Regions from separate parts of the Micromonospora sp. NBC_01412 genome, predicted to be linked through region 1. Evidence: riboswitches for the same ligand, from Rfam matches in the RefSeq annotation. Region 1 holds a riboswitch; the other holds the start of a gene.
What was found. Region 1 has a riboswitch for S-adenosylmethionine ahead of thrC (threonine synthase). Riboswitches for the same ligand answer to the same signal wherever they lie in the genome.

Region 1 (11,966 bases):
CCGGCGGATCCTGCGGGACACCGCCACCCCGGCCCGCGCGACGTACCGCTCCCGCAACCCGGCGGACGCCTGCGGCGGCGACGCGAACATCACCGGCGCCGGCCTCGTCGACGCCTACGCGGCCGTCCGCACCGCCCGCGGCGGATGACCCTCGTCGACGCCCACACACGGGAGGCGCCCCTCGCAGTGCCCCTCGCCCCGCCACCCGGGGCGACAGGACGCCGGCAGGTGCGGTGGGGCGGTCGGTGATCTAGGGTCGGCGACCATGGACGTGGAGACCACCCTGGCCGAGTTGACCCCGGATGCGCTGCCCGCCGTGGTGGACCTGTGCCGGCGCTCGCTGGACCTGCCGGAGGACGCGGCCGAGGCGGCGGCCGTGGTGGACACCCTGCACACCCGCGCCGGGGCGGACCGGACGGTGCTGGGGCTGGGCGCGTACCACGGGACGGAGCTGGTCGGCGTGCTGATCGCCTCGCTCTCCGGCGGGGAGCCCCCGGTCGGGCACGTCGACCTGGTGGCGGTGGCCCCCGAGCGGCGCCGCCGGGGCGTCGGGCGGGCCCTGCTGACCCGGGCCGAGCGCTTCCTCGCCGGACGGGGCGCGACCGAGGTGCTGCTGGCCGGCAACCCGCCGTACTACGCCTGGCCGGGGATCGACGTGCGGTACACCCCGGCGGTCTGCGCCGCGCTGGCGCTCGGCTACGCCCAGGACCGCACGGCGTGGAACATGACGGCCGACCTGTCGTACGACGAATCGCCCGCGCTGCGGACGACGGAGCCGGCGGAGCGGCGGCTGGCCGAGCGGGGCGTCACGGTGCGGCGCGCGGAGCCGGCGGACCTGCCGGCGCTGGCCGCGTTCGCCCGGTCCACCTTCGGCGGCGCGTGGGACGGCGAGCTGGCCGGTTCGCTGGGGCGTCCCGGCGCCGGGGCGCACCTGGCGGAACGGGCCGGCACGGTTCTCGGCTTCGCCGCCTGGGGCTCGTCCCGGCCGAGCTGGTTCGGCCCCATGGGCACCGCCCCGGAGGCGGAGAGCACGGGGATCGGTGGGGCGCTGCTGCGTCGGTGCCTGCGCGACCAGCGGGCCGAGGGGGTGGAATCCGCCCAGATCGGCTGGGTGGGCCCGGTGTCCTTCTACTCGGGCAGCGCGGGGGCCCGGATCGAGCGCGTCTTCTTCCTGCACCGAAAGGCGCTGCCGGCCGCCGGATGAGCGGGACGCCCGGGCCGGTCCACGGGACGCCGGCTGGCGTAGCAGGTCGGAGCGCCGACGTGTGGCAGGCCGGGCGCTGGGTGCGCGACGAGCCGGGCGCTGCGTGCCCGGCAGGCCGGGCACGAAACGGGCATGGGCCTGTATAGCGCCGTTCGGCCGCGTCGGCCATCGACGGCCCCTACCGTCTGGGTAGAGGAGGCGGTCATGACCACGGACGACGAGCAGACCGACGACACGCAGCCGGCCACCTGGGTGCCGGTCGAGGAGATCCCGGGGCAGCTGCCGTTCGACCGGCTGGACTACGGCGACGCCGAGCAGCTCGCGGAGATGACGGAGGACGACGCGCCCCCGGCCGAGGAGCCCGTGGTCCTGGTGGACGAGCCGATCCGGATCCACCCGCCGTACGACCGGACCCGGAAGCGACGCAACCAGCGGCCCCTGCCGACGTGACAAGCGGGCCGGCAGACGACGGAAGGGGCGGGCCGTTTCAGCGGCCCGCCCCTTCGGCGTTCGGTGGAGCTGGACTCAGAAGTCCATGTCCCCGCCACCCGGGCCAGCCGGGGCAGCCGGGGTCTTCTCCGGCTTGTCCGCGACGACGACCTCGGTGGTGAGGAAGAGCGCCGCGATGGAGGCGGCGTTCTGCAGCGCCGACCGGGTGACCTTGGCCGGGTCGATGATGCCCGCGGCCAGCAGGTCCACGTACTCGCCGTTGGCGGCGTTGAGGCCGTGACCCGGGCTCAGGTTACGGACCTTCTCCACCACGACGCCGCCCTCGAGGCCGGCGTTGACGGCGATCTGCCGCAGCGGGGCGTCCAGCGCGACCTTGACGATGTTCGCGCCGGTCGCCTCGTCGCCGACGAGGTCCAGCTTGTCGAACGCGGTCTTGCCGGCCTGCACCAGCGCGACGCCACCACCCGGGACGATGCCCTCCTCGACGGCCGCCTTCGCGTTGCGAACGGCGTCCTCGATGCGGTGCTTGCGCTCCTTGAGCTCGACCTCGGTGGCCGCGCCGACCTTGATCACCGCGACGCCGCCGGCCAGCTTGGCCAGGCGCTCCTGCAGCTTCTCGCGGTCGTAGTCGGAGTCGCTCTTGTCGATCTCGGCCCGGATCTGGTTGACCCGGCCCTGGATCTGGTCGGCGTCGCCGGCACCGTCGACGATGGTGGTCTCGTCCTTGGTCACCACGACCTTGCGGGCGCGGCCCAGCATGTCGAGGTTGACGGCGTCCAGCTTGAGGCCGACCTCCTCGCTGATGACCTGGCCACCGGTGAGGATGGCGATGTCGGCCAGCATGGCCTTGCGGCGGTCACCGAAGCCCGGCGCCTTGACGGCGACCGACTTGAAGGTGCCACGGACCTTGTTGACCACGAGGGTGGCCAGGGCCTCGCCCTCGATGTCCTCGGCGATGATCAGCAGCGACTTGCCCGACTGCATGACCTTCTCCAGGATCGGGAGCAGGTCCTTCACCGAGGAGATCTTGCTGTTGACGATCAGGAGGTACGGGTCGTCGAAGACGGCCTCCATACGCTCCGGGTCGGTCATGAAGTACGCGGAGATGTAGCCCTTGTCGAAGCGCATGCCCTCGGTGAGCTCAAGCTCCAGGCCGAAGGTGTTGCTCTCCTCGACGGTGATGACGCCTTCCTTGCCGACCTTGTCCATCGCCTCGGCGATGATCTCGCCGACGGTGCTGTCACCGGCGGAGATGGAGGCGGTGGAGGCGATCTGCTCCTTGGTCTCGACGTCCTTGGCGAGCTTGGACAGCTCCTCCGAGACGCTGGCCACAGCGGCCTCGATGCCCCGCTTCAGGGCCATCGGGTTGGCGCCGGCGGCCACGTTGCGCAGGCCCTCACGGACCAGGGCCTGGGCCAGGACGGTCGCCGTCGTCGTGCCGTCACCGGCAACGTCGTCGGTCTTCTTCGCGACCTCCTTGACCAGCTCAGCGCCGATCTTCTCGTACGGGTCCTCGAGCTCGATCTCCTTGGCGATGCTCACACCATCGTTGGTGATGGTGGGGGCACCCCACTTCTTCTCGAGCACCACGTTGCGGCCCTTGGGGCCGAGGGTCACCTTCACGGCGTCGGCGAGCTGGTTCATGCCCCGCTCGAGGCCACGGCGGGCCTCTTCGTCGAACGCGATCATCTTGGCCATACGGCGTTGTCCTCCTGGACACTCACGGGCCACCCGAGTGTGTGTCCCGGATGGGCCGCCTGGTGTACGCACCTTGGGACGTCGCCACCTGGCGACGACGACGTCTCCTCGGCCGGGCCGGATAGCCCGCGACGACCGGCCATGTGCCACCCGACGGTTGCCCGCCGGGAGCCCGTGGCCCCACCGTCCCGACCATTGGCACTCACGGTATGCGAGTGCCAATGACCTGTTTAGCACTCTGCCTTGCCGAGTGCAAGCACGATGCCGCGTCCGGGCCCGGCCCGCGCGCCCTGACCAGCACGGTCCGCCCGCCGGATCGGCCAAGTTCACCCGCCTGCCGGACGGCGGTCACCGGGCCACCGCACACCTGCCGCTCGGGTCCGTGACGGCCGCGCCGAACCGGCTCCGCGACCGTCACGGACCGGCAGGCAGACAGGCAGGGGAACTCGAGGCAGCCGTCGGGCTGCGGGCCCGGCGGGGCGCACCGGGCGGCGGGGCCAGGTGCGGCCAGGTGCGGCCGGGAACCGAGATACGGGCCGGACCCCCGCCCCCGATCGGCGCAAATTCAGAGAACGTGTGGTCATGGAGCGCCGAAAGGCCACAGATTCTCTGAATTTGCGCGGGCTGGCGGGGTACGGCCGGGGATCGAGGTACGGGGCGGGCCGCCAGCAGCAGGGCGGGCATCGGCAGGGACGTCGGCGGGGCTCGACTGGGCGCCGGGCGGGGTGGGCAGCCGTCTGCGCGGCGCAGCACACCTGCGCACCGGAGAACCCGCCCCGCGTCGAGACCCAGCCCCGCGTCGCTGTACCGCCCGGGGCCACCGCATCCGGCTGACGCGTCCGGCTGGGTGCCCGGTCGCCGTGGTCGCGGGCGGGTCGGCCCGGGCCCGCCCAGCCGCGGGCCCCGGACCTGGTCGGAGGGTCAGGCGACTACGCGGACCCGCTCGGCCTGTGGGCCCTTCTGCCCCTGGGCGATCTCGAACTCCACCCGCTGTCCGTCGTCCAGCGCCTTGTAGCCGTCCATCTCGATCGCGGAGAAGTGGACGAAGACGTCCTGCCCCCCGTCGACGGCGATGAAGCCGTAGCCCTTTTCGGCGTTGAACCACTTCACGGTGCCCTGTGCCACGGTGCACTTCCTCACGTCGCGCGGCCTGCCAACCCGGCTGGACGCCGGCACGAACCGGCGGCCCCGGACCACCGGCTCCGGGGTCGACGACGACCCCGAATTCAGTGACCAAAATCGCACGGTACACGAGCCGTCACTGAGGCGCACGACCGCAAATCAGGCAATATCGGACCGACCTCCACCCGGAGATACATAGGCGGGCGTCACTGGGGTAGGCATGCGGGATGACAGCAGGTTCCAGCCCGTCGGTCGCCGGGCGCCTCGCACCGGACGGGACGGTCGCTCCGGCCACGCAGGCGGCCGTCGTCCGCCGGGTGACCCCGAGGGACGCGGCCCGGATGCGCGCGCTGCGGCTGGAGATGCTCGCCGACGCCCCGCTGGCCTTCCTGGAGACCCTGGCGGACGCCGCCGCCCGCCCGCACGCCGACTACGCGGCCCGGATCGCCTCGGTCGCCGTCGGCCGGCACACCGCACAGTTCGTCGCCGACCCTGGCACCGACCGCCCCGGCGGTCCCGCCGGACGGTTCCTGGGGCACGCCGGCGGCACGGTCGCCCCGGACGAGCCGGGCCTGACCGTGGTGTACGCCGTCTACGTCACGCCGCAGCGGCGGGGCACCGGCCTGCTCGCGGAACTGGTCGACGCGGTGGCCGGCTGGTCCCGCGAGTGCGGCCGGCCGGAGCTGATGCTGGAGGTGGTGGTCGGCAACGACCGCGCCTACCGGGCGTATCAGAAGCTGGGCTTCGTCGACACGGGCGTCCGGGTCCCCCACCCGAGCGTTCCCGCCCTGCGCGAGCTCCAGATGCGCCGCCCGGCCTGAACACCCCGACCCGAGGGGTGTGGGCGCCCAGGGGCCCAGCCCGGCGCCCCGCGCGCCGAGAGGGCCCCTTCCCGCCCCGTCAGGCGGGGCGGCGGCTCTGCACGATGCGGAACCGGTTCGACACGTACGCGCCGTCGGTCAGGGCCGCGTTGGCGGCCGGGTTGGCGCCGCTGCCATGGAAGTCGGAGAACGCCGCCGACTGGTTCACGAAGACGCCGCCGGTCAGGTTGCACGACAGGTGCACCCCGGTGTCGACCGCAGCCGCCTCGGCGGTGTCCAGCACCGCCTCGTCGGTGGAGTAGACGGCCGCGGTCAGCGCCCCCTTCTCCCCCACCGTGGAGCGCAGGATCTCCAGGCCGTGCGCGGTGGAGTCGGTCGCGATGACGAACGAGATCGGCCCGAACCACTCCCGCGAGTACGTCCCGGTGTCGCCGGCCGCCAGCTTCACGATCGTCGGGGTGCGGACCACCGCGCCGGGGTAGGACGGGTGCTCGACGACCCGCGACTCCAGCACGGCCTCGCCGACTTTGGTGACCTCGTCGAGGCGCTCAAGCACCCCGTCGTTGACAATCGCCCCGGTCAGCTCGACGCCCCGGGCCGGGTCGGCGGTGATCTTGCCGACCGCCGCGGCGATCCCGGCGGCCACCTCGTCGAAGCTCTTGTGCCCCTGGTCGGTGTCGATCCCGTCGGACGGGATCAGCAGGTTCTGCGAGGTGGTGCACATCTGGCCGCTGTAGAGGGTCAGCGTGAAGCCCAGGTTGCGGCACATCCCGGCGAAGTCGTCGGTGGAGTCGATCACCACCGTGTTCAGGCCGGCCTTCTCGGTGTAGACCGTCGCCTGCCGGGCGTTGGCCTCCAGCCAGTCGCCGTACTCGGTGGAGCCGGTGAAGTCGACGATCTTCACGGCCGGGTGCAGGGCGAGCGTCGAGGCGAGCTTCTCGCCGGGGGCCTCGGGGGCGAGCAGCACCAGGTCGGGGTCGAAGCCGGCCTCGGCGAGCACCTCCCGGGCGTAGCGCACGGTGATGGCCAGCGGCAACACCGCGCGCGGGTGCGGCTTGACCACCACCGGGTTGCCGGTGACCAGCGAGGCGAACAGCCCCGGGTACGAGTTCCAGGTCGGGAAGGTGTTGCAGCCGATGACCAGGGCCACCCCGCGCGGCACCACGTGGAACGTCTTGGTCATCCGCAGCGGGTCGCCCTTGCCGGCGGGCTTCTCCCAGCCGGCCGTCCCCGGGTGCCGGGTCATCTCCGCGTACGCGTAGGCGATCGCCTCCAGCGCCCGGTCCAGCGCGTGCGTCCCGCCGGCCTGGAAGGCCATCACGAACGCCTGTCCGCTGGTGAACTGCACCGCGTTGGCCAGCTCGAAGACGTGCTTGTGCAACCGGTCGAGGATCTCCAGGCAGACCCCCGCCCGGGCCTGCGGGCCGGCGTCGCGCCAGGCCGGCAGCGCGGCGGAGGCTGCGGCGACCAGCTCGTCGGCGCCGGCATGCGGGTAACGGACGTTCAGCTCCAGCCCGAACGGGCTCGCCTCGGTGGCCACCCGGTCGCCGGCGCCCGGCTGGTCGAGCGGGAAGTCGCCGTTCAGGTACGCCTCGAAGGCCGCCTTGCCGTCGGCGGCGGCGGTCTCGCCGTACAACCGGGGGCTGGGTGATTCCGGGTAGGCGGACCAGTACCCACGCTCCGCGATCGCGGTCAGCGCACGGTTGAGGGTGTCGGCGTGCCTGTCGTGCAGGGGATGCGGGGTCTCCGTCATGCCAGCCATCATGCCCCAGCCGCGAACCGGACAGTAGGGGCCGGCGACCGCCGTCGGCGTGCCGGGACGTCGGCGAGGTGCAGGCCGGTGGTCGGCTCGTCGAGGACGCCGCCGCCCGGGCCGGCGCGGCGCTGAACAGCCGGGCGTCGCACCGGCGGGCCGGTCAGAGGGTGAGCTGCCAGTCGGTCCAGGCGTCGACGGGACGGAAGCCGAGCCGCTCGTTGATGGCGATCATGTGCCCGTTGGCAGCCGCGTTGAAGGTGTCCACGAAGCGCAGCTCCGGCTCGTGGGCGAGGGCGTACCGCAGGTTCTCCGCCTTCGCCAGCAGCCCGAGCCGGTGCCCCCGGTGTGCCGGGTCGACGATGGTGATCTGCTGGAACGCGTGCCACGACGCGCTGGGGCCGACGTCGAGCAGCGTCCAGGCGACCAGCCGGCCGGAGGCCACGTGCACCGCCCCATGGTGGTAGCAGCGGCGGCCCCGGACGTCGAGCGCCCGTTCCATGCCCCGCATCCGCTCGACGTCGATCCGCTCCGGCTCCCACTCCAGGTCCCCCAGTGGGGCGTCGGTCATCAGCCGGCCTTCGAGGTAGGCCACGTCGGCGACGTACTCCTCGGGGGCGGGCCCCCGCCAGCGGACGATGCGGTAGCCGGCGGCGGGCCGGGCGTCGGCGAGCAGCGCGTCGAGCGCGGCCGGATCGAGCCGGGCGGCGTCGAGCCGGCGGCGGACCTGGGCGAGCACCGGTCGCCCGCCCACCGCAGCGGCGAACGCTCCGCCGGCCCCGTCGCGGCCCGGCCCGTCGGGCAGGGCCGAGACGGCCATCCCGGCCACCCGCTTGCGCCCCCGCTCGCGCAGCACCCGCAGGCCGTGCTCGTGCAGCGCCCGGCCGACCCCGTGCCGGCGGTGCTCGGGGTCCACGAACAGGTCCACGGTGGCGTTGTCGGTGTTGTCGAGCTGCCGCAGGATCAGGCCGAGGTAGCCGGCCGGCACGCCGTCGCGGCGGGCGAGCGCCCAGACCGGCATCACGCCCGGCATCGGGTGGCGGAGCCCGGCCTCGAACCGCCGCCGGCACAGCGGCGGGAAGTCGGGGACGTCCGCAGCCTCGGCCGCCGCCCTGATCCGGTACGCCGCGTCGACGGCGCCCTGGTCGGCCGGGTCGACCGGCGTGATCGTGATGCCCATGGGCTGAGGGTGACCCGGGAAAGACGATCGGGCCAGCGAATTAATCGCTGGCCCGATCGGACGTGGTCGGGAGGGACGATCGCACAACGCCTTCGGCGTTGGGTCGCAAGAACTGAAAGTCTTCGGCGAAACGCCCTCCCGCACCGAGCATCTTGCGCCGTCCGGTTCCTGCCGTCAAGTCCCCGGCGGTGGGTTTCTCTCACCCACGGCAAAAAGTCCGTTACCCGGTGGATCCGCCTCATCCCCCGTCCGGTGGATCAACCCGTCCACCGGACGGTCGGGTCCGGAGCGGTGGGGTGCGGCATGCGGCGCTTCCGGGGCAGGCCAGGGGAAGGGCCGCATGCCGCACCAGGGTCGATGGAACAGTCAGCCGAGCAGGCCGGCGTCCCGGGCGGCGCGCAGCGAGGGCCTGATCCGGTGGGTCGGGCCGACCTGGCCGGCGATGGCGTCGATGGTCTTCAGCCCCTCGCCGGTGTTGAACACCACAGTCTCCGCCGCCGGGTCGAGCCGGCCGGACTCGACCAGCTTGCGCAGCACGGCCACGGTCACCCCGCCGGCCGTCTCGGCGAAGACCCCGGTGGTCCGGGCCAGCAGCCGGATGCCGTCGCGGATCTCGTCGTCGTCGGCGTACTCCATCCAGCCGTCGGTGCGTCGGACGGCCTCCAGCGCGTACAGGCCGGCGGCCGGGTCGCCGATGTTGAGCGATTTGGCGATGCCGGTCGGCCTGACCGGGGTGATGACGTCGGTGTCGGCGTGCAGGGCGGCGGCGATCGGGTTGCAGCCGGCGGACTGTGCGCCGAAGACCTTCCAGCCGCCGGCCGGGGCCTCGACGAGGCCGATCTCGACCAGCTCGCTGAACGCCTTGTCGATCTTGGTGAGCAGCTCGCCGCTGGCCATCGGGATGACCACCTGGGCCGGGATGCGCCAGCCGAGCTGCTCGGCCACCTCGTACCCGAGGGTCTTGGAGCCCTCGGCGTAGTACGGGCGGACGTTGACGTTGACGAACGCCGTGTCCTCGAACTCGTCGGTCTCCACCAGCTCGCCGCAGAGCCGGTTCACGTCGTCGTACGAGCCGTCGACGGCGACCAGCTCGCCCCCGTAGACGGCGGTGGTGACCACCTTGCCCGCCTCCAGGTCGCTGGGGATGAACACGACCGACGGGACCCCGGCGCGGGCCGCGTGCGCGGCGACGGAGTTGGCCAGGTTGCCGGTCGAGGCGCAGGCGAACCGGGTGAAGCCGAGCGCCCGGGCGGCGGTGAGGGCCACCGAGACCACCCGGTCCTTGAACGAGTGGGTGGGATTCGCGCTGTCGTCCTTGACCCAGAGCGGGGCGGTGATGCCCAGCTCGGCGGCGAGGTTGGGCGCGGCGACCAGCGGAGTCAGCCCCGGGTCGACGGTCACCCGGGTCGCCGGGTCCTGGCCGGCCGGGAGGAGGGCGGCGTACCGCCAGATGTTCTGCGGGCCGGCCTCGATCTGCTCGCGGGTCACCCGGGCCAGGGCGGCGGTGTCGTAGTCCACCTCAAGGGGGCCGAAACACTCGTAGCAGGCGTGCTGCGCGGCGAGCGGGTAGCGCGCGGTGCAGGCCCGGCAGACCAGGGCGCGGGCGGGGCTGGCGGTGGTGTCGATGCCGGACGCGGCGAGGGTCGACGTCATATCGAGGAGGTCCTCTCATCTTTCCCCGCATCGCACCTTGCGGCGGGGACGGAATTGGCACCTGTCCGCACCGCTCGTCGTCGAGCGCGCGGGTGGTTGCCGGGGCTTCGTCGGGCCGTATCCCTCTGCCCCTCTGGATGAGGTATTCAGTTGTGGGCACGAGTCTACGGCGGATCCCCCGCGCCGCCACCCGAGGTTCTCAGCGTGTGGGCCATTTCGCGGACGCAGATCAGTCACACCGTCACCGTCGGCGTCGGTGTGACCACCGCTCGGAAATTCGGCCCCAGTCGATGCAATGGGGGGTCCGCGTGCGGGGTGGCCTGGGGTTTCTACGCTCACCGCGTGACGTACCCCCCGATGCCCGGCATGCCCGGGCCACCGCCACCCCCGAAGTCCCGCGGACTCAGCCGGACGACCCGAACCGTGATCATCGTGGTCGCCGTGGTGGCACTGCTCTGCTGCGCCGGCGCGGCCGGCGGTGGCTTCTGGCTGTTCCGCACCGTGCAGGGCACCATCACCCCGGCCCGGGACGCCGCGACCGTGTACCTGGACGACGTGGAGGCGGGCAACTACCCGGCCGCGTACGCCCGGCTCTGCGAGCGCCTGCGCGGCCGGCAGACCGAGGCGGAGTTCACCCGGGCCCGGCAGGCCGAGCCACCCCTGGACGGGTACAAGGTCACCGACACCCAGGTGCACACCACCACCAACGGCGACACCAGCGCCGAGGTGACCATCAAGATCGCGGACCGGAACAGGGTCATCAACCTGGTCAAGGAGGGTGGCGACTGGCGGGTCTGCGGGGGCTGACCGGGTGGCCCCGCCGGTCGGGCCCCTGCGTCGACGGGCCCCGGCCGAGGCCTTGATCACCCGGGTGGCGCGGGGCCGCTACGGTGCGGGAAGCCCACCCCCCGAGAGAGGAACTGGCCGATGCGCCGGACCCTGCCCAGCCTCGCGATCCTCGCCCTGGCCTGCCTGTTGACCGCGGGTTGCGACCCCGGGGGGTCGACCTCCTCGGCGGGTACGACCTCCGCCCCGGCCGCCGACGACCCGGCCGCCCCGGCGGAGGACGGCCCGGAGCCGGCCCCGGCGACGACGGGCCCCGCCGCACCGCCGGAACCGACTGTCGCCAGCACCACCGCCGCGCCGCCGAAGCCCGCGCCGAAGAAGGTGCCCGCGCTGACCTGCAAGCAGCTCGCCGGTGCCCACGTCGGCAGCACCAAGGTCCCCTACCAGGGGTACGCCGACTACCTCCCGCTGTCCGAGGGCGTCTGGTCCGGCGAGGACGGTGCCACCGTCACCCTTCAGAAGCCCTGCGGGATCGGCGACCTCGACGGCGACGGCGCGGCGGACGCGGTCGGCGCGGTCACCCTGAACAGCGGGGGCAGCGGCACCTTCCACACGCTGGTGGTGTGGCGCAACGCCGACGGTGAGCCGGTCTACCGCAGCCTGGCCGAGCTGGACGACCGGACCCCGGTCGTCTCGATCACCGTGTCGGGCGGCAAGGCGAAGGTCGTCTGGCTGACCCGCTCCGCCGACCGCAGCATGGCCGAGCTGGACATCCGGCGCACCTCGTACTACCAGCTCTCCGGAACCACGTTCACCGAGGTCAGCCACACCGACGCGCCGTACAAGCCATAGCGGATCGCGCTGCCAGCGGGGCGATGTCCTCGCACTCCGGACACCGCCCCGCCGGCAGCGACGACGGGCCGTGGCACAGGAATAGCAGACCCCATTTCGGCCAGTTCTGCCACCAGGAAAGAACAGGCCCCGGTCGGCTGGGGAGCATGGGCACCCCGGAATGCCCCGCAGCCCTCTCCTCAGGAGAGGGCTGCGGCTGGGCAGCCGTCGGTGAGTGCGTCGATTGCCCGCTGGATTCGGTTGTCCGTCGTTGAGTCGGTCTGGCCGGTGAGTGCGACGTGGTGCAGCACGCCGACCACCGCCAATGCCAGTGCCTCAGTGTCGGCACCTGCGGGTACGCGCCCGAGTCTCTGCTCGGCGGCCAGGTAGCCGGCGATCGCACGCTCGATCCCCTGCAACCCGGAGATCCCGCTGCCCAGCGTGGCTTCGACGTTGGCCGCCAGCTCG
Region 2 (11,966 bases), 3.6 Mb from region 1:
CCGGCAGGGGCCGGTGGTGGACGATGTCCAGTCGGGACACCGCCCTGGTCAGGGCCACGTACAGCCGGTGCGGGCCGCGCGCCTCGGCGGCCACGATGTCCGCCGGTTCGACCAGCACCACGTGGTCGTACTCCAGGCCCTTGGCCAGGGTCACGGGCAGCAGGGTGACCCGGGCCGACGGATCCACCTCGTCCACCCCGGCGGCCGGGACGCCGGCGGCGCGCAGCGGGCCGGCGAGCCGCGCGACGGCCGCGTCGACGCCGATGACCGCGACCGAGCCCGCGTACCCGAGCGCGTCCCGGACCGCGTCGAGGACGCCGGCGACCAGGTCGTCGGCGTGATGTACGCGCAGGTGGCCGTCGGCGCGGACGGACCGGGTCGGCGGCACGTCCACGCCGAGCGTCCCGAGCAGCCGGTTGGCCGGCGCCAGCACCGCGCCGGGCACCCGGAATCCCGCGGTCAGCGGCACGACCCGGGCCGTGGGCCGGCCCAGGTGGGTCAGCTGGTCGGGCCAGCTCCGCGCCGCCCACGGCGTCGTGCCCTGGGCCAGGTCGCCGAGCACGGTGAGGGAGCCGTGGACGCTGCGGCGGGCGAGGGCGCGGCACTGCATCGGCGAGAGGTCCTGCGCCTCGTCGACGATGACGTGGCCGTATCCGGGGGGATGCTCGATCAGCCCGGCGACCTCGTCGAGCAGGACGAGGTCGGCCGCGGACCAGCGGGCGGTCCGGGCGCCGCGCGGGCGGGTCCAGCGGACGGCGTTCTGCTCGTCGGCGGTGAGCGTCCCGTCGGCCGCCTCGGCGAGCGCATCCGGGTCACCGAGCAGCCTCGCGAGCAGCTCCTCGGGGCGCACGGCGGGCCAGGCCCGGTCGAGGAGGTCGCGGACCGGGGCGCAGCGGCCCACCCGCCGCGCCCAGGCGGCGCCGGACAGCTCCACGCGTCGCTCGGCCTGTCGTTGCAGCAGGCCCACGACCCGGGACCGCAGCCGCTCCCGGCCGATCCCGTAGGGCGGGGACTCCCGCCGGATCTCGGCGACCAGTCCGGCGACGGCCCCGGCGGGCAACCGCCAGCGGTAGGACCCGTCGGGCACGGTGAGCGCCTCGGCGGGTACGCGAAGGCGTCCGTACAGCGCCCGGTCGAGCACGGCGGCCATCCGGATGTCCTGCTTGACGGCGGCTGCGGCATCGTCGACGACGACGGTGGCCGCGATCGGGTGCCGGGCCAGGAGGTCCTCCAGGGTCCGCTGGTCGACGTCGACCTCGCCGAGCGCGGGCAGCACGGCCGAGACGTACCGCAGGAAGGCCGGGTTCGGGCCGATCACCAGCACCCCGGTGCGGCCGAGCTGCCGCCGGTGGGTGTAGAGCAGCCAGGCGGCGCGGTGCAGCCCCACGGCGGTCTTGCCGGTGCCGGGCGCGCCCTGGACGCAGACGGACGTGTCGAGGTCGGCGCGGACCAGCTCGTCCTGTTCGGGCTGGATGGTGGCGACGATGTCGCGCATCGGGCCGATCCGGGGACGCTCGATCTCCGCCGCCACGAGCCGGCTGCCGCCGCCGAGTTCCTCCCCCCGGTCGAGGTGCTCGTCCTCGAACCCGGTCAGCCGGGCCGGGGCCAGCGGGGTGGAGCTCCACCCGTACCGGCGGCGGACCGCGACGCCGAGATGGTCCCGGGCGGTGGCCCGGTAGAAGGTGCGCGACACCGGCGCCCGCCAGTCGATGACGAGCGGGTGGCCGGCCTCGTCGGTGATGTGGCGGCGGCCGAGATGGTAGCGCTGGCCGGCGTGCTCGCCCGCCTCGGCGGCGACGCCGAACCGGAGGCGGCCGAAGTAGGGCGGGGCGTCCGGCTCCTCGGCGAGTTCCTTGGCGTGGGTCCGCAGCATCCGGCCGAGGGTCTCGGCGGTCCACCGGTCGCCGGCCACGTCCGCGCCGGTGGCCACCCGGTGCCGGGCGGTGTCGCGCATCCGGTCGAGCGCGGCGCGGGTCGCGGCAAGGTGCGCCTGCTCCCGCGCGAGTTCCCGGTCTACCCGGTCGTCCATGGCAACCTCCGATGAAATAACTTAACCGGGTTAACACTCTAACTCAGTTATGAAATTGACCTGGTATCGGTCGCTGATAGCCTGGTCCGCGTGACCGGAGAGCAGGGACTGCGCGAACGCAAGCGGCAGCGCACCCACGACGCGATCTCGGCGGCGGCGATCTCGCTGTTCGTCGAGCGAGGCTTCGACCGGGTGTCGGTCGCCGAGGTGGCCGCGGCGGCGGAGGTCTCCAAGCCGACGCTGTTCAAGTACTTCGCCACGAAGGAGGACCTGGTCCTGCACCGGATCGCCGACCACCGGGGCGAGTCGGCCCGGGTGGTGCGCGGCCGACACCCGGGCGAGGCGCCGCTCGCCGCGCTACGCCGGCACTTCCTCGACGGGCTGGACCGCCACGACCCGGTCACCGGTCTCAACGACGACCCGCGGGTGTTGGCGTACCACGGGATGGTCTTCTCGACCCCGAGCCTCGCCGCCCGGCTGGCCGGGCACGCCGCCGCCGAGGAGGCGGCGCTGGCCGATGCCCTCGACGACGCCGCCGGCACGCGCCGCGACGAGCGGGGACGGCCGGTGGCCGGGGCCCGGCCCGACGGGCTGACCGGCCGGCTCGCGGCGGCACAGATCGTCGCGGCGCAGCGGGTGCTCGCGCGGGACAACTGGCGCCGTCTCACCGAGGGGCGCACCGCCGCGCGGGCACACCCGGAGGCGGTCGCCGCCGCCGACCACGCCTTCACGCTGCTCGGCGCCGGCCTGGCCCCGTACCGGGGCTGAACCTCGGCGAGGGCCGTGTCCGACGTGGCGCCGGAGTGAGCGTGGTCATAACGACTGGACGCCCGGCCCGGTGCCGTTGCTAGGCTCCCCCCAGGTCATGAGCGCCAGCGTCAAGCCCCGGCTCGCTGGCCGGCAACCCTCCTCCGCGGTGGGGTGCCCCGGGTGAAGACCAGGCACCGGAGTGTCACCGGTGCAAGCGTGGCCTGGTCCCCAGGTCAACACCGACCTTGGAGAACCATGTCTGCTCGTCCTTGCGTCCTGCTCGGTGCCGCCCGCTCGGCACCGGCCGCGTCACCATCCCGCCCCGCGCTGATCAGGCGCCGGCACGTGGACCTGATGCGGGTGTGCAGCGACGGCTGTCGCCGTCACGCGGCGCGCTGAGCGCCTCCCCTCTTCCGTAGCAGCCCCTTCCGCGGTGCCCCACCGGCGTGCCGCGTCCGACGGTGTGCCGTCCGCACGCCGCCCTCATCCCAGGAGACACCTGTGCGATTCCTCCCTGCCCTGACCAGGTTCGCCGCGCTGGGCGTCGCGGCCGTCGTCGGCGCCGCCGCCCTCACCGCCTGCGGCGACGACACCTCGGCCGCCGCCGAGAACCCGTACGGCCTGGTCCAGCCCGGCGTGCTGCGGGCCGGCACCCTCACCGACGCGCCGCCGAACGTGTACCTGAAGGACGGAAAGTTCACCGGCTTCGACAACGACCTGCTCACCGCGGTCGCGGAGAAGATCGGCCTGAGGGTGGAGTTCGTCGGCACCGACTTCTCCGCGCTGCTGTCGCAGGTCAACAACCGCAAGTTCGACGTGGGCAGTTCCTCGATCACCATCACCGAGGCGCGGAAGAAGACCGTCGACTTCGGCAACGGCTACGACTTCGGCTACTTCGGGCTGGACGTCCCGGCCGGTTCCCCGATCACCGGGTTCGACCAGCTCGCCGGCAAGCGGGTGGTGGTCGTGCAGGGCACCGTGCAGGACGACTACGCCACCGGCCAGAAACTGGACCCGGTGCGGGTGCCGGACTACAACGGCGCGCTCAACCAGCTCAGGGCCGGCACCGCCGACGCCTGGATCGCCCCGGCCGAGATCGGCGAGAAGTCCGCCGCCGACAGCGGCGGGAAGATCACGGTGGCCGCGAAGCAGCTCAGCCCCACCCCGACCGCGTACGCGGTGGCCAAGGGCAACGACGCGCTGCGCGCGGCGCTGGACAAGGGCCTCGACGAGGTCATCGCCGACGGCACCTGGAGCCGGTTGCAGGAGCAGTACTACCCGGGCCGGCCGGTCCCGGCGGACTTCAAGCCGGGCAGCGGCTCGGTGCCGGTGCCGGGCGCATCGGCGGCGGCCCCGTCCGGGTCTGCCGCGCCGTCGCCGTCGGCGTCGTCCTGAGTACGCGGGCGTGACGGCACGGGCGACGCCGGGCCGACGGTACAGATGACCAGCGAGCGGGGCGGACGGGAAGACGACTGATGGATCCACTGAGCACCCTGTGGGAGACCTTCTTCGACTGGGACTCCATGCGTGCGGCGCTGCCCGAGATGCTGACCGTCGGGCTGCCCAACACGCTGATCCTGGCGGTCTCGGCCGCCCTGCTCGGCTCGCTGCTGGGCATGCTGCTGGCGGTCGCGGGCATCTCGCGTACCCGGTGGTTGCGCTGGCCGGCGCGGGTGTACACGGACGTCTTCCGCGGCCTGCCGGCGGCGGCGACGATCCTGCTCATCGGCGTCGGCCTGGCACCGCTGGGCATGCAGGTGTGGGGGCCGAACCCGTACCCGCTGGGCATCCTGGCGCTGTCGCTGATCGCGGCGGCGTACATCGGGGAGATCTTCCGGGCCGGCATCCAGAGCGTGGAGGCCGCCCAGCTGGAGGGGGCCCGGGCGCTGGGGTTCTCCTGGGGCGAGGCGATGCGGCTGGTGATCATCCCGCAGGGGGTCCGCCGGGTGCTGCCGGCCTGGGTGAACCAGCTCATCGCCCTGATCAAGGACTCCAGCCTGGTCTACTTCCTCGGCCTGGTGGCCAGCCAGCGGGAGCTGTTCCGGATCGGGCAGGACCACGCGGCGACCACCGGCAACGAGTCGGCGCTGCTGCTGGCGGGCCTGCTCTACCTGACGCTGACCGTGCCGCTGACCCACGCGGTGAACTGGATCGACCGGCGGCTGCGGCAGGGCCGGCCGGCCACGGCGGCCGAGGACGACGGCGCGCTGGCGCTCGCCGGGCAGAACGCGCTGCCCGGCGACGCCGCCGCCCGCGCGAGCACGGGAAAGGACGAGCGATGAGCACCGCGACCGGCACGACGACCCCGGTGAGCCTGAGCGTGCGGGACGTGCACCTCGCCTTCGGCGCCAACCGGGTGCTGCGCGGCGCGAGCCTGGACGTCGGCCGGGGCGGCACGGCCTGCGTCATCGGGCCGTCCGGGTCGGGCAAGTCCACCCTGCTGCGTACGATCAACCGGCTCATCGAGCCGGACCGCGGGGACGTGCTGCTGGACGGACGCAGCGTGCTGGGCGACGACCCGGACGCGCTGCGCCAGCGGGTCGGCATGGTGTTCCAGCAGTTCAACCTCTTCCCGCACATGACGGTGCTGCGCAACATCACCCTGGCGCTGCGCCGGCTCAAGCGGCTCGGCGAAGACGAGGCCGCGCAGGTGGCCCGCGCCCAGTTGGAGCGGGTCGGCCTGGCCGGGCGGGCCGACGCCCGGCCGGCGCACCTGTCCGGCGGGCAGCAGCAGCGGGTGGCGATCGCCCGGGCGCTGGCGTTGCAGCCGCAGGTGATGCTCTTCGACGAGGCGACCTCGGCCCTGGACCCGGAGCTGGTCAAGGGGGTGCTGGGCATCATGGCGGAGTTGTCGGCGGGCGGCATGACCATGGTGGTGGTGACCCACGAGATGGGCTTCGCCCGCGAGGTCGCCGACACCGTGGCGTTCATGGACGGCGGGGTGGTGCTGGAGGCCGGCGAGCCGGCGGCGATCTTCGAGCGTCCCGAGCACCCCCGGCTGCGCCGCTTCCTGGCCCAGGTGCTCTGACCGGACCGCCCCGCCGGCAGGGTTCCGAAACTTTCGGCGTCGTTGGCCACGTATGACCGGCAAATGTCGGACTAGAGCTTTCCGAAACTTCTCGATAACCTGTATCGAAAGTCGCTGATGTCGTCGGCCGCGCGACGACTTCGATCCCCCGGAGGGCAGTCAGGCATGAGCAGCTCAGCAGTACGCGACCGCGGAAGCGCCAGGGTTCGACCGGGCCGACGCGCGGCGCTGATCTCCGCCACCGTCGGCACGGTGGCCGCCGGCACGGTGCTGGCCCTGGCCACCGCGGCCAGCGCCGGCACCACCCTCGCCACCTCGGCGGCCGAGAAGGGCCGCTACTTCGGCACCGCGGTGGCGGCGAACAAGCTGTCGGATTCCACGTACGTCGGGATCCTGAACCGCGAGTTCAACATGGTCACCCCCGAGAACGAGATGAAGTGGGACGCCACCGAGCCGTCCCAGGGCCAGTTCAACTACACCAGCGCCGACCGCATCGTCAGCCACGCCCAGGCCAACGGCATGCGGGTCCGGGGCCACGCGCTGGCCTGGCACTCCCAGCAGCCCGGCTGGGCGCAGAACCTCAGCGGCAGCGCGCTGCGCTCGGCGATGGTCAACCACGTCACCCAGGTCGCCACCCACTACCAGGGAAAGATCCACTCCTGGGACGTGGTCAACGAGGCCTTCGCCGACGGCGGCAACGGCGCCCGGCGCGACTCGAACCTCCAGCGCACCGGCAACGACTGGATCGAGGTGGCGTTCCGCGCCGCCCGCACCGCCGACCCGGGCGCGAAGCTCTGCTACAACGACTACAACACGGACGGGCAGAACGCGAAGTCCAACGCGGTGTACGCGATGGTCTCCGACTTCAAGGCCCGGGGCGTGCCGATCGACTGCGTCGGATTCCAGTCGCACTTCAACAGCGCGTCCCCGGTGCCCGGCGACTACCAGGCGAACCTGCAACGGTTCGCCAACCTCGGCCTCGACGTGCAGATCACCGAGCTGGACATCGAGGGCTCCGGCACAGCTCAGGCCACCTCGTACGCGACCGTCGTCAAGGCGTGCCTGGCGGTGTCCCGCTGCACCGGCATCTCGGTGTGGGGCATCCGGGACACCGACTCCTGGCGGGCCAGCGGCACCCCGCTGCTGTTCGACGGCAACGGCAACAAGAAGGCCGCGTACACCGCGACGCTGGACGCGCTGAACGGCGGCACCACCCCGCCCACCACCGTCCCGCCGACCACCACTCCCCCGACCACCCCGCCGCCCGGCGCGGGCTGCACGGCGTCGCTGTCCCTGCAGACCTGGACCGGGGGCTTCGTGGCGACGGTGCGGGTGACCGCCGGCTCGTCCGGCACCAACGGCTGGGCGGCCACCGTCACGCTGCCGGCGGGCACGGCGGTCACCAACGCGTGGAACGCGCAGAACAGCGGCACCACCGGAACGGTCCGGTTCACCAACGTCGGCTACAACGGCCGGCTCACCGCCGGGCAGTCGACCGAGTTCGGCTTCCAGGGCGCCGGCACCCCGCCGTCGGGCACCCCCTCCTGCACCGCGAGCTGACCCCGCGTCCGGCCCGCCGTCGAGGCGTACCCTCCTCGGCGGGCCGGAGCCACGCCGGGGCCCGGCGTGGCAACCGGGGGCAGGACGCCCCGCTCCCCCACCGGTGAGGTCCCCCGGTCCTGCGTTGGGCCCGGCGGCTACCGGGTCCAACGTTCCGCAGGTCGGCAGTCCGTACCGGCCGGACCGTAGATGACCTCACCGGATGGGGTCGCGTAGCAGTGGTCGAACCGGTCCGACGGGCGGAACAGCGGGCGGCGATCCAGCTCGCCGCCAGCGGCGTCGTAGCTGACCAGCTCGGCCCTCCCGGTCACGGGTCTGGCGTGGGTGACCAGCCCGAACGCGCCCCGGGAGATCCGGGCGGTGGTGGTCCGCCCGTCGCCGTGGTCGAGCACCAGCCGGTGCACCCGGGCGCTGACCCGGCCGCTGACCGCGACGTCCCCACCTCTGGGCTCCGAGGACGTGAGCAGGAGCCGCTGCACCGGGCCGGGCAGCCAGTCCGACCGGGGCCACCGCTCGTGGCTCGACCCGCCGCTCGGCTCCCCACCGCCCTGCCGGGTCACCTCGCAGGTGAGGTATCCGGCATCGGACATGAACAGCACCATCGCCCGGTCGCCACGCTCCACGGCGACGGCGAGGTCGTCGAGGGTCAACGACGAATCCCCGCCCTTCGTCCAGGTCAGACACTGCCGGGCGGCCCGCAGCAGGCTCCCCGAGAGCTCCGCCCGGCCCATCGCGAGCACCTGCGCGCCGCCGGCGCCGGGTTCCCCCTCCAGGGTGGCCGCCACCCCCACCCCGGCCAGCAGCACCGCCACCGTGGCGGCGGCGAGCCGGAGGCGGACGGATCGGGTGGGCCGCCCCCGCAGGGTCTGGTGCAGGTCGGCGCGCATCCGGGCGGCGCGGGCCGGCGGCAGGTCCCGCTCGGCCGGCGGGTCAAGGATGTCGTTCATGATCTCCCCTCCGGGAATTCGGTGGCGGTCAGGCGGGCCAGCCGGCCGCGCGCCCGGCTCACCCGGGACCGCACGGCGGCCTCGGTGACGCCCAGGACTGCTGCGGCCTCCGGGTACGGGACGCCGGCCCACAGGCACAGCGCGACGGCCTCCCGTTCCGCTCTCGGCAGTCGGCGGACGAGGGCCCGCAGGCGGGTCATCCGCCGCTCGTCGTCGAGGCGGGCGGCGACCTCGTCGGCCGGGTCGTCGGCGGTGTGGCGGTCGGGCGGCACCCGGCGCAGCAGCGCCAGCCACCGTCGGGCGGACCGCCACTCGGTGCGCACGGTGTTGGTGGTGACGACCAGCAGCCAGGGCAGGGTGGAGCCGTCGACGATCCTGGCGTCGCCGCGCCGCCGCCACGCGGTGAGGAACGCCGTCTGGGTGACGTCCTCGGCCGTGGACCAGGAGCCGGTCAGCCGGAAGGCGTGGTTGTAGACGGCGCGGTGGTGCCGATCGAAGAGCAGCCCGAACGCGCTCTCGTCACCGGCGGCGACCGCCGCCCAGAGGTCGGAGTCGGTGGGCCGTACCTGAGTCGTCACAACCCACTATGGCCGGCCGGCGCGTTCCTGTTGCATGTCCGCGTCAGCGGCAGGTCAGTGCCCCACCGGGTACGCGCGGGTCTCGGCGGCCTTGACCGCCGCCCACACCGCCCGGCCCGGGACCAGCCGCAGCTGCGCGGCGGCGGCCGGGGTGACGTCGGCGGCGACGGACAGCGGCCCGTCGAGCTGGACGCGCAGGTTGTCGCCGTGCCGCTGCACCCCGGCGACGGTGGCCGGCCAGGTGTTGCGGGGGCTGCCGTCGGGCCGGGCGGGGTGCAGGGCGACGGCGGCCGGCGGGAACGCCACGAACGCCTCGCCGGCCACGCTGTCGGCGGCGGTGAGGGTCAGCCCGCCGACCCGGACCCGGTGGCCGTCGGCGTGGCCCCGGTGCAGGTTCAGCCCGACCAGGCGGGCGACGTAGTCGGTGCGGGGGCGGGCGGTGACGGTGGCCGCGTCGCCGGTCTGGACGACCCGCCCGCCCTCCACGATGACCAGCCGGTCGGCGAGCACCAGCGCGTCGAGGGGGTCGTGGGTGACCAGCACGGTCGCGCCCGGGTGGGCGGCGAGGTGGCGGTGCAGCTCGGCGCGGGTGTCCAGGCGGGTGCGGGCGTCAAGTGCGGCGAGCGGCTCGTCGAGCAGCAGCAGGGTGGGATCGACGGCGAGGGCGCGGGCCAGCGCGACCCGCTGCGCCTGCCCGCCGGAGAGCTGCCGGGGCCGGCGCCGGGCGTGCTCGGTGAGGCCGACCCGGGCCAGCCAGGCGTCGGCGACGGCCCGGGCGGCCCGCCGGTCGGCGCCGCGCCGGCGCGGGCCGAAGGCGACGTTGTCCCGGGCGCTCAGGTGCGGGAAGAGCAGGTAGTCCTGGAAGACGACGCCGACCGGACGGCGCTCCGGCGGGGTCCACGCCCGGCGGTCGGGTCGGTCGAGGTCGACCCCCGCGAGGGTGAGGTGGCCGGCGGTCAGCGGGTGCAGGCCGGCCAGGACGCGCAGCGCGGTGGTCTTGCCGGCGCCGTTGGGGCCGAGCAGTGCCACGACCTCCCCGGCACCTACCCGCAGGGCGACGTCGAGGTGGAAGCCGCCCCGGTCGGCGACGAGGTGGGCGTCCAGCAGCGGCGGGACGGGGTCGCCGGTGCCCGGCCCACCGGGCGGCGCGGCGGCGGTCACGGGCCGGCCGTCCACTTGTCGCGCAGCCCGGCGAGGATGGCCACGGAGACGGTGAGCAGGACGAGGCTGAGCACGATCGCGGCCTCCAGGTCGGTCTCCAGGGCCAGGTACACGGCCAGGGGCATCGTCTGGGTGCGGCCCGGGAAGTTGCCGGCGAAGGTGATGGTGGCGCCGAACTCGCCGAGGGCGCGGGCCCAGCACAGCATCGCCCCGGCGGCCACGCCGGGGGCGACCAGCGGCAGGGTGACGTGCGTGAAGGTGGTCCACCGGCCGGCCCCGAGGGTGGCGGCGGCCTCCTCGTACCGGACGTCGGCGCCGCGCAGCGCGCCCTCGACGGCGATGACCAGGAACGGCATGGCCACGAACGCCTCGGCCAGCACGACCCCGGCGGTGGTGAACGGCAGGGTGATCCCGAAGGTGGCGTCGAGCCAGCCGCCGAGCAGGCCCCGCCGCCCGAAGACCAGCAGCAGGGCGACGCCGCCGACCACCGGCGGCAGCACCAGCGGCACGGTGACCAGCGCCCGGACCAGCCGCCGGCCGGGGAACTCCACCCGGGCCAGCAGCCACGCCAGGGGTACGCCGAGGACGACGCAGACCAGCGTGGCGACCGTGGCGGTGAGCAGGGACAGCCGCAGTGCCGTGAGCACCCCCGGCGCGGCCAGCCGCTGCGGCAGGGTGGCCCACGGAACGCGGGCGAGCAGCCCAGCGAGGGGCAGCACGAGGAAGATCAGCCCGAGCCCGGCCGGGACGAACAGGGCGACGGGCATCCGCCGCCCGGGGACGCGGCGGCGCGGTGTCGCCGAGTGGGCTCGTAGCACCGCAGGTCAGGCCCGTGGGGGCTGGAACCCGGCGGCGGTCAGCGCGGCGCGGCCCCGGTCGGACCGCACGTACGCGACGAACTCCCGGGCGGCGGCCGGGTTGCCGGCCTGCCGGAGCACGACGATCGGGTAGTCGTTGACGGCCTCGGCGGACTCGGGGAACTCCACGGCGTCCACCTCGGACGCGGCGGCGGCGTCGGTGCGGTAGACCAGCGCGGCGTCGACCTCGCCGAGGCGCAGCTTGGACAGCGCGCCCTTGACGTCCTGTTCGAGGGTGACCGGGGTGAGCGGCACGCCGGCGGCGTCGAGGGCGGTGCGGGCCGCCGCCCCGCAGGGCACCTGCGTGGCGCACAGCGCGACCTTCGTCCCGGGTCGGGTCAGGTCGGCGAGCCCGGCCACCGACCGCGGGTTGCCCTTCGGCACGGCGATGACGAGCTGGTTGCGGGCGAAGGTGACCGGGGAGCCGTCGGCGTTGCCGGCGTCGGTGACCGTGCGCATGGTGGCCGGGGACGCGGCGGCGAACACGTCGGCGGGTGCGCCCTGGTTGACCTGGGTGGCCAGGGCGGAGCTGCCGGCGAAGCTGAAGGTGACGGTCGTGCCCGGGTGAGCGGCCTCGAACTCGGCGCCCAGCCGGGTGAACGACTCGGTCAGCGACGCCGCCGCGAAGACGGTGACCGGGCCGTGCACCCCGTCGCCGCCTGCGGACGGGTCGGACCCGCCGGCACAGCCGGGGACGGCGAGGGCCAGGGCGACCGCCCCGGCCAGCGCGGCGCGGGTCCAACGGGTCCCGGGGTTCCCGCGTGCGGTCACGGGCCGGTCCTTCCTCGCGGGGGGTGCGGGGCCGGCCGTTCCACCACGACCGTGGTCGACTTGATCACCGCGACGGCGACCGAGCCGACCTGGAGGCCCAGGTCGTCGACCGCCTCGCGGCTCATCAGCGACACGATCCGGAACGGCCCGGCCTGGATGTCGACCTGGGCCATCACGGCATCCTTGACCACGGCGGTGACGATGCCACGCAGCCGGTTGCGGGCCGACGACAGCTCGGCGTGCTCCTCGGGCGCGGCGGCCGCGGCGCGGACGAACGCGGCCAGG

Region 2: another riboswitch for S-adenosylmethionine. It lies ahead of OG617_RS30575 (ABC transporter substrate-binding protein); the one in region 1 lies ahead of thrC (threonine synthase).

What each region holds. Positions count from the first base shown of each region.
Region 1 covers NZ_CP109528.1:2,500,957-2,512,922, forward strand. The annotation lists gene OG617_RS11390 (S8 family serine peptidase) at 1-148, shown strand, start outside; gene OG617_RS11395 (GNAT family N-acetyltransferase) at 266-1,204, shown strand; gene OG617_RS11400 (hypothetical protein) at 1,409-1,654, shown strand; gene groL (chaperonin GroEL) at 1,730-3,352, opposite strand; gene OG617_RS11410 (cold-shock protein) at 4,274-4,477, opposite strand; gene OG617_RS11415 (GNAT family N-acetyltransferase) at 4,816-5,295, shown strand; gene paaN (phenylacetic acid degradation protein PaaN) at 5,375-7,048, opposite strand; gene OG617_RS11425 (GNAT family N-acetyltransferase) at 7,212-8,228, opposite strand; gene thrC (threonine synthase) at 8,595-9,881, opposite strand; SAM riboswitch class I at 9,894-10,025, opposite strand; gene OG617_RS11435 (hypothetical protein) at 10,224-10,688, shown strand; gene OG617_RS11440 (hypothetical protein) at 10,809-11,519, shown strand; gene OG617_RS11445 (TetR/AcrR family transcriptional regulator) at 11,699-11,966, opposite strand, start outside.
Region 2 covers NZ_CP109528.1:7,010,477-7,022,442, reverse strand. The annotation lists gene OG617_RS30585 (HelD family protein) at 1-2,029, opposite strand, end outside; gene OG617_RS30580 (TetR/AcrR family transcriptional regulator) at 2,120-2,797, shown strand; SAM riboswitch class IV at 2,891-3,002, shown strand; gene OG617_RS30575 (ABC transporter substrate-binding protein) at 3,281-4,174, shown strand; gene OG617_RS30570 (amino acid ABC transporter permease) at 4,255-5,061, shown strand; gene OG617_RS30565 (amino acid ABC transporter ATP-binding protein) at 5,058-5,807, shown strand; gene OG617_RS30560 (endo-1,4-beta-xylanase) at 5,973-7,367, shown strand; gene OG617_RS30555 (hypothetical protein) at 7,505-8,314, opposite strand; gene OG617_RS30550 (RNA polymerase sigma factor) at 8,311-8,892, opposite strand; gene OG617_RS30545 (ABC transporter ATP-binding protein) at 8,947-10,053, opposite strand; gene OG617_RS30540 (ABC transporter permease) at 10,050-10,820, opposite strand; gene modA (molybdate ABC transporter substrate-binding protein) at 10,878-11,681, opposite strand; gene OG617_RS30530 (molybdopterin-binding protein) at 11,678-11,966, opposite strand, start outside.